3 regions of the Micromonospora sp. USAFONa4 genome follow, and region 3 is predicted to be linked to each of the others. Evidence: predicted binding sites of a transcription regulator. Region 3 holds the regulator's gene; each other region holds the start of a gene.
What was found. The regulator HrcA, encoded in region 3, represses chaperone genes, less so after heat shock. The targets are predictions, from matches to a motif close to GGTTNGCACNCTCNNNNNGAGNGTGCNAACC.

Region 1: groES (co-chaperone GroES) is a predicted target of HrcA. The motif match lies at 982-1,012, and genes of this name have one in related genera.
Region 2: groL (chaperonin GroEL) is a predicted target of HrcA. The motif match lies at 714-744, and genes of this name have one in related genera.

Annotation. Positions count from the first base shown of each region.
Region 1 is NZ_CM170072.1:2,467,129-2,469,394, forward strand. It holds gene groL (chaperonin GroEL) at 1-463, opposite strand, end outside; gene groES (co-chaperone GroES) at 534-848, opposite strand; gene AC0OO9_RS10445 (THUMP-like domain-containing protein) at 1,098-2,266, shown strand, end outside.
Region 2 is NZ_CM170072.1:2,814,647-2,816,912, reverse strand. It holds gene AC0OO9_RS12200 (hypothetical protein) at 1-666, shown strand, start outside; gene groL (chaperonin GroEL) at 941-2,266, shown strand, end outside.
Region 3 is NZ_CM170072.1:1,846,199-1,848,464, forward strand. It holds gene dnaJ (molecular chaperone DnaJ) at 1-457, opposite strand, end outside; gene hrcA (heat-inducible transcriptional repressor HrcA) at 531-1,553, opposite strand; gene AC0OO9_RS07645 (DUF4870 domain-containing protein) at 1,798-2,266, shown strand, end outside.

The DNA of each region.
Region 1 (2,266 bases), 620 kb from region 3:
TGGCGTCCTGCGCGGAGATCGTCGCGACGTGCGCGATCGACTTCTTGTCGGCGACCTCGACGGCGCGGCCGAGCAGCGCCTCGGAGACCTTGGTGGCCGCCGCGTCGATGCCCCGCTTGAGGCCGGCCGGGTTGGCGCCGGCCGTGACGTTGCGCAGGCCCTCACGGACCATGGCCTGGGCCAGCACGGTGGCGGTGGTGGTCCCGTCGCCGGCGACGTCGTTGGTCTTGGTCGCCACCTCCTTGACCAGCTGCGCACCGAGGTTCTCGTAGGGGTTGGTGAGCTCGATCTCCTTGGCGATGGTCACGCCGTCGTTGGTGATCGTGGGCACACCGAACTTCTTGTCCAGGACGACGTTGCGCCCGCGCGGGCCGAGGGTGACCTTGACCGCGTCCGCGAGGGCGTTGACACCGTGCTCGAGCAGGTGCCGGGCGTCGTCCGAGAAGCTCAGGATCTTCGCCATGAATGTCCCTTCGAAGCGTCGTCGCCCCGGCCCGGCGAGCCGGACCGGGGCGACGACACTGATCGGTTGCTTACTTCTCGATGACCGCGAGGACGTCGCGGGCGGAGAGCACCAGGTACTCCTCGCCGGCGTACTTGACCTCGGTGCCGCCGTACTTCGAGTAGATGACGGTGTCGCCGACGGAGACGTCAACCGGGATCCGGTTGCCCTTGTCGTCGATCCGGCCCGGGCCGACAGCGAGGACGGTGCCCTCCTGCGGCTTCTCCTTGGCGGTGTCGGGGATCACGATGCCCGACGCCGTGGTGGTCTCAGCCTCGTTCGCCTGGACCAGGATCCGGTCCTCGAGCGGCTTGATCGCAACCTTGGTCGCGGTAGTCACGGGCATACCCTCCTGGGGTACTGGTTTCGTTACCGGTCGGCGAGCCGACCGGCGTCAATCTGCCACATGCCACCGGGCGGGGCCGTCGTCGCGGGTGCCGGTCCGCCTGGCGTTCAGCGCCCGGGCCACGAGGCCCGGAAGCTGGCACCCTCGGGGTGAGAGTGCTAATCGCAGGTTATTCCTCGGCTAGCACTCCGTCAAGGAGAGTGCCAACCCGCCGGCCGGCGCGTCGGGTCCGCCGACCACAATGACCGGGTGGATCTCGACCAACTCGCCGCCCTGCGTACGCCCGAGGGGTCGGCCGCACTCGCCGCCGCCGCGCGGGTGGCCGGCGGCGATCCGCTGGCCGCGGCGGCCGCGCTCCGCTCGACAGGGCTGCCGGCCGGCCTGGCGTCGGCCGCCCTCACCCAGGCCGAGCTGCGCCGCCGGGCGGTCGGCAAGTTCGGGCCGGCGGCGGCCGGGATGCTCCTCACCCGGGCCGGGTTGGAGCAGGCCACGCGGGGCGTCGTCGCGGCACGGCGGGCCGAGCGGCTGCGGGCCGCCGGGGTGCGCGTCCTCGCCGACCTCGGCTGCGGCCTCGGCGCGGACGCGCTCGCCGCCGCCCGCGCCGGCATCCGGGTGTACGGCGTGGAGGCCGACCCGCTGACCGCCGCGATGGCCGCCGCGAACGCCGAGGCGGCCGGGCTGGCCGAGCTGTTCACGGTGGAGTGCGGCGACGCCACGGCGTTCGACGTGGACCGGGTCGACGGGGTGTTCTGCGACCCGGCGCGCCGGAAGGCGGGCACCGGGCGGCGGATCTTCGACCCGAACGCCTACTCGCCGCCCTGGGACTTCGTCGTCGGGCTGGCCGAGCGGGTGCCGCACACCGTCGTGAAGGTGGCGCCCGGCATCGACCACGCGCTGGTCCCGGCGGGCGCCGAGGCGGAGTGGGTGAGCGTCGACGGCGACCTGGTCGAGGCGGCCCTGTGGTGCGGCGAACTGGCGCGGGTCCCCCGCCGCGCCACCCTGCTGCGCGGTAAGGAAGGGCCCCCTGTCAACGCTTCCGGCAGCGGAAGGGTCCCCTGCCATCAGGTGACGGGCTCCGGGGACGCCGAGGCAGCGGTCGGCCCGGCGCGCCGCTTCCTGTACGACCCCGACCCGGCGGTGGTCCGCGCCCACCTGGTCGCGGAACTGGCCGAGACGCTGGGCGCGACGCTGGCGGACCCGAGCATCGCCTACCTCTACGCGGACGCGCCGACGCCGACGCCGTTCGCCCGCTGCCTGGAGGTCACCGACGTGCTGCCGTTCTCGCTCAAGCGGCTGCGGGCGCTGCTGCGGGAGCGCCGGGTCGGGCGGGTGGAGATCCTCAAGCGCGGGTCCGCCCTGGAGCCGGAGAAGCTCCGCCGGGACCTGCGGCTGACCGGGGACGAGGCGGCCAGCCTGGT
Region 2 (2,266 bases), 970 kb from region 3:
TGGGAGCAGTCGATGGCCGGCGACCCCGCCGCGCTGCCCGACACCTTCCTGACCGACACGGTCGTCCTGCTGTCCGTGGTGCTCGGCAGCGCCCTCGTCTTCGGCTTCGTGCAGAGCCTGGGCTGGGCGGCCGGCACCTGGGTGGTCACCCGGCAGGCGGCGGGTCAGCCGCTGAGCGTGGGCGCCGCCCTCTCCTACGGGGCGCGCCGGGCGCTGGGCCTCTGGGGCTGGACCCTGCTGATGAGCGTGATCATCGGGCTCGGGGTCTGTCTCTGCGTGATCCCCGGCATCTACTTCGCCTTCGCGCTGAGCATGGCCGGCCCGGTCTACCTCTTCGAGCGACAGCACCCGATCGGCCGTTCCTTCCGCATGTTCCACGACCGGCTCGGTCTGCTGCTCGGCCGGGTGGCGCTGGTGGCGGCGGCGGTGATCGTCGGCAGCGGGGCCGCCAGCATGGTGCAGGGCATCGGCACGCTGCCGTTCGGCACCACCCCGCTGGAGTCGCCCGGCACGGCGGTCGGCGTGCTCGTGGTGACGCTGGTGGGCGCGGTGCTGGCCCTGCCGACCCACCTCGCCCAGCTGGTCGGCCTGGTCGTCACGTACGCCGAGCAGCGTGCCCACGAGGGGCCGGTGGACAGTGCGCGGCTGGCCGGTGAACTCGGCTGACCGGGGCGATCGTGCTTGCACTCGGCAGGGGAGAGTGCTAAACAAGTCATTGGCACTCGCATACCGCGAGTGCCAACGGTCGGGGCGGTAGGGCCACGGTCGTAGCGGCGTCCAGACGCGGCTGCGGCACATGGCCGGTCGTCGCGGGCTATCCGGCCCGGCCGAGGAGACGTCGTCGTCGCCAGGTGGCGACGTCCCAAGGTGCGTACACCAGGCGGCCCATCCGGGACACACACTCCGGGTGGCCCGTGAGTGTCCAGGAGGACAACGCCGTATGGCCAAGATGATCGCGTTCGACGAAGAGGCGCGCCGCGGCCTCGAGCGGGGCATGAACCAGCTCGCCGACGCCGTGAAGGTGACCCTCGGCCCCAAGGGCCGCAACGTCGTCCTCGAGAAGAAGTGGGGTGCCCCCACCATCACCAACGATGGTGTGAGCATCGCCAAGGAGATCGAGCTCGAGGACCCCTACGAGAAGATCGGCGCCGAGCTGGTCAAGGAGGTCGCGAAGAAGACCGACGACGTCGCCGGTGACGGCACGACGACGGCGACCGTCCTGGCCCAGGCCCTGGTCCGCGAGGGCCTGCGCAACGTGGCCGCCGGTGCCAACCCGATGGCCCTGAAGCGGGGCATCGAGGCCGCCGTGGCCAGCGTCTCGGAGGAGCTGCTCAAGCTCGCCAAGGACGTCGAGACCAAGGAGCAGATCGCCTCCACCGCCTCCATCTCCGCCGGTGACACCAGCGTCGGCGAGATCATCGCCGAGGCGATGGACAAGGTGGGCAAGGAAGGCGTCATCACCGTCGAGGAGAGCAACACCTTCGGGCTGGAGCTGGAGCTCACCGAGGGTATGCGCTTCGACAAGGGCTACATCTCGGCCTACTTCATGACCGACCCGGAGCGCATGGAGGCCGTCTTCGACGACCCCTACCTCCTGATCGTCAACAGCAAGATCTCGTCGGTGAAGGACCTGCTCCCGATCCTGGAGAAGGTCATGCAGTCGGGCAAGCCGCTGCTGATCATCGCCGAGGACATCGAGGGCGAGGCCCTGGCGACCCTGGTCGTCAACAAGGTCCGGGGCACCTTCAAGTCCGTTGCCGTCAAGGCGCCGGGCTTCGGTGACCGCCGCAAGGCCATGCTGGCCGACATCGCCATCCTCACCGGTGGCCAGGTCATCAGCGAGGAGGTCGGCCTCAAGCTGGACGCCGTCGGCCTCGACATGCTGGGCCGCGCCCGCAAGGTCGTGGTGACCAAGGACGAGACCACCATCGTCGACGGTGCCGGCGACGCCGAGCAGATCCAGGGCCGGGTCAACCAGATCCGGGCCGAGATCGACAAGAGCGACTCCGACTACGACCGCGAGAAGCTGCAGGAGCGGCTGGCCAAGCTGGCCGGCGGTGTCGCGGTGATCAAGGTCGGCGCGGCCACCGAGGTCGAGCTGAAGGAGCGCAAGCACCGCATCGAGGACGCCGTCCGCAACGCGAAGGCCGCCGTCGAGGAGGGCATCGTCCCGGGTGGTGGCGTCGCGCTGGTGCAGGCCGGCAAGACCGCCTTCGACAAGCTGGACCTGGTCGGCGACGAGGCCACCGGCGCGCAGATCGTCAAG
Region 3 (2,266 bases):
CGGAGCAGGTGGTGCAGAGCACGGCGGTGTCGACGGTGATCGGCGCCTCGACGCCGAACGCGGTCTCGTGCAGGTCCAGCTCCAGCCGCAGGATCGCGTCGGCGCCGGGCCGGGTCCGCGGTCGCGGACCCCGCGAACCGCCGGCCGCGCCGCCGAAGAACGCGTCCATGATGTCCTGGAAGCCGACGAACGGCCCGGCGCCGCCGGGGCCGCCCGGGCCACCCGCGCCCCCGCCACCGGGGGCGAGCGGGTCACCGCCCAGGTCGACGATCTGCCGTTTCCGGTCGTCCGAGAGGACCTCGTACGCGGCGTTGATGTCCTTGAACTTCTCCTGGGCCTCCGGATCCGGATTCACGTCCGGGTGGAACTGCCGCGCCAACTTGCGGTAGGCGCGCTTGATCTCGTCGTCGGAGGCTTCCCGGCTCACGCCGAGAATGCCGTAGTAGTCCCTGGCCACTGCGTTCCGTGTCCTCATGTTCGTCTCGCGTTGCGCCGGTCGGCGGCCGGAGCCGGCCGTCGGCCCTGACTGGTCAGTTCTGGGCCAGCAGCTCGCCCACGTAGCGTGCCACGGCCCGCACCGTGGCGATGGTGCCGGGGTAGTCCATCCGGGTCGGCCCCAGCACGCCGAGGCCGCCGACGCTGGTCGCGCCCGGCCCGTAGCCGGTGCTGACCACCGAGGCGGCGCGCAGGTTGTCGATCTCGTTCTCGTCGCCGATCAGCACCCGCGTCGTGCTCGGCTCCGCCTCGCCGATGAGCTTGAGCATGACGACCTCCTCCTCCAGCGCCTCCAGGATGGGGCGCAGGGAGCCCTGGAAGTCGAGCAGCCCGCCGCGGGTGAGGTTGGCCGTCCCGGCCAGCGCGATCCGCTCCTCGTGCCGCTCGATCAGCGTCTCCAGCAGCACGGTGGAGAGGGTGGTCATGGCCGGACGCAGGTGCGGCACCGACTCCTCGACGAGCGCCTGCACCAGCGGCGGGGTCTCCGACAGCCGGGTGCCGACCAGCTTCTCGTTGACCAGCCGGCGCAGGTCCGTGACGTCGTCGGCGGGGATCGGCGCGGGCAGCTCGACCAGCCGCTGCTCGACCCGGCCGGTGTCGGCGATCATGACCAGCATCAGCCGGGTGGTGGAGATCGGCACCAGCTCCAGGTGGCGCACCGAGGAACGGGCCAGGCTCGGGTACTGCACGACGGCGACCTGCCGGGTGAGTTGCGCCAGCAGCCGGACGGTGCGGTGCACCACGTCGTCGAGGTCGACGGCGCCGACCAGGAAACGCTCGATCGCCCGGCGCTCGGCCGGGCTGAGCGGCTTCACCCGGGACAGCCGGTCCACGAAGAGCCGGTAGCCCCGGTCGGTGGGCACCCGGCCGGCACTGGTGTGCGGCTGGCGGATGTAGCCCTCCTCCTCCAGCACGGCCATGTCGTTGCGGACGGTCGCCGGTGAGACCCCCAGCTGGTGCCGCTCGACCAGCGCCTTGCTGCCGACGGGCTCCTGCGTGGCGACGTAGTCCTCGACGATCGCGCGCAGCACGGCGAGCTTGCGGTCGTCGAGACCCATCCTCCCCACCTCCTGTCGCACGTCGGCCCCGGCACGCGGGGGGCCGGGGCGGGCTGCTGGCACTCGACTGTAGCGAGTGCCAGTCTACGTCGGCGGGGCCGCCCGCGCGATGATCGACCTGGGGTGATCAGTCCGATCGGCGACCGCGCGGGCCCGCCCGACGCCCCCGTGGGGCCGGTGTTCCGGGCGTCCCGGCCGGTGTCGCGCTGGTGCCGCCTTGCCGGCTGCCCCTACCGTGACCTCCATGACTGAACCACCTCGCCCTCCCGGAGCGGGGGACCCCGGCTTCCCGCCGGACCCGACCGCCCCGTCGGGGGTTCCCGGCCCCGCCGGCTCCGGCGACCCCACCGCACCACTGTCCGGGGCACCGGGCCCGGGCAGCCATCCTCCACCCGGTGGCTATCCGCCGCCCACCGGTGACCAGCCGCCGTCGGGCGGCTACGGACCGCCCGGCGACTACCCGCCGCCCGGTGGCTACGGACCGCCCGGCGACCACCCACCGTCCGGCGGCTACGGACCGCCCGGCGGCTACGGAGCGCCGGGGGCCGGCTATCCGGCCGGTGGCGGCTACGGACCGCCGACGGGCGGCTACGCCAGCAACGAGGACAAGAACTGGGCCCTGATCGCCCACTTCGGCGGCGCGGCCGGCGTGATCGTCGGCGGCGGCATGCTCGGCTGGCTGGCACCGCTCATCGCGCTGATGGTCCGGGGGC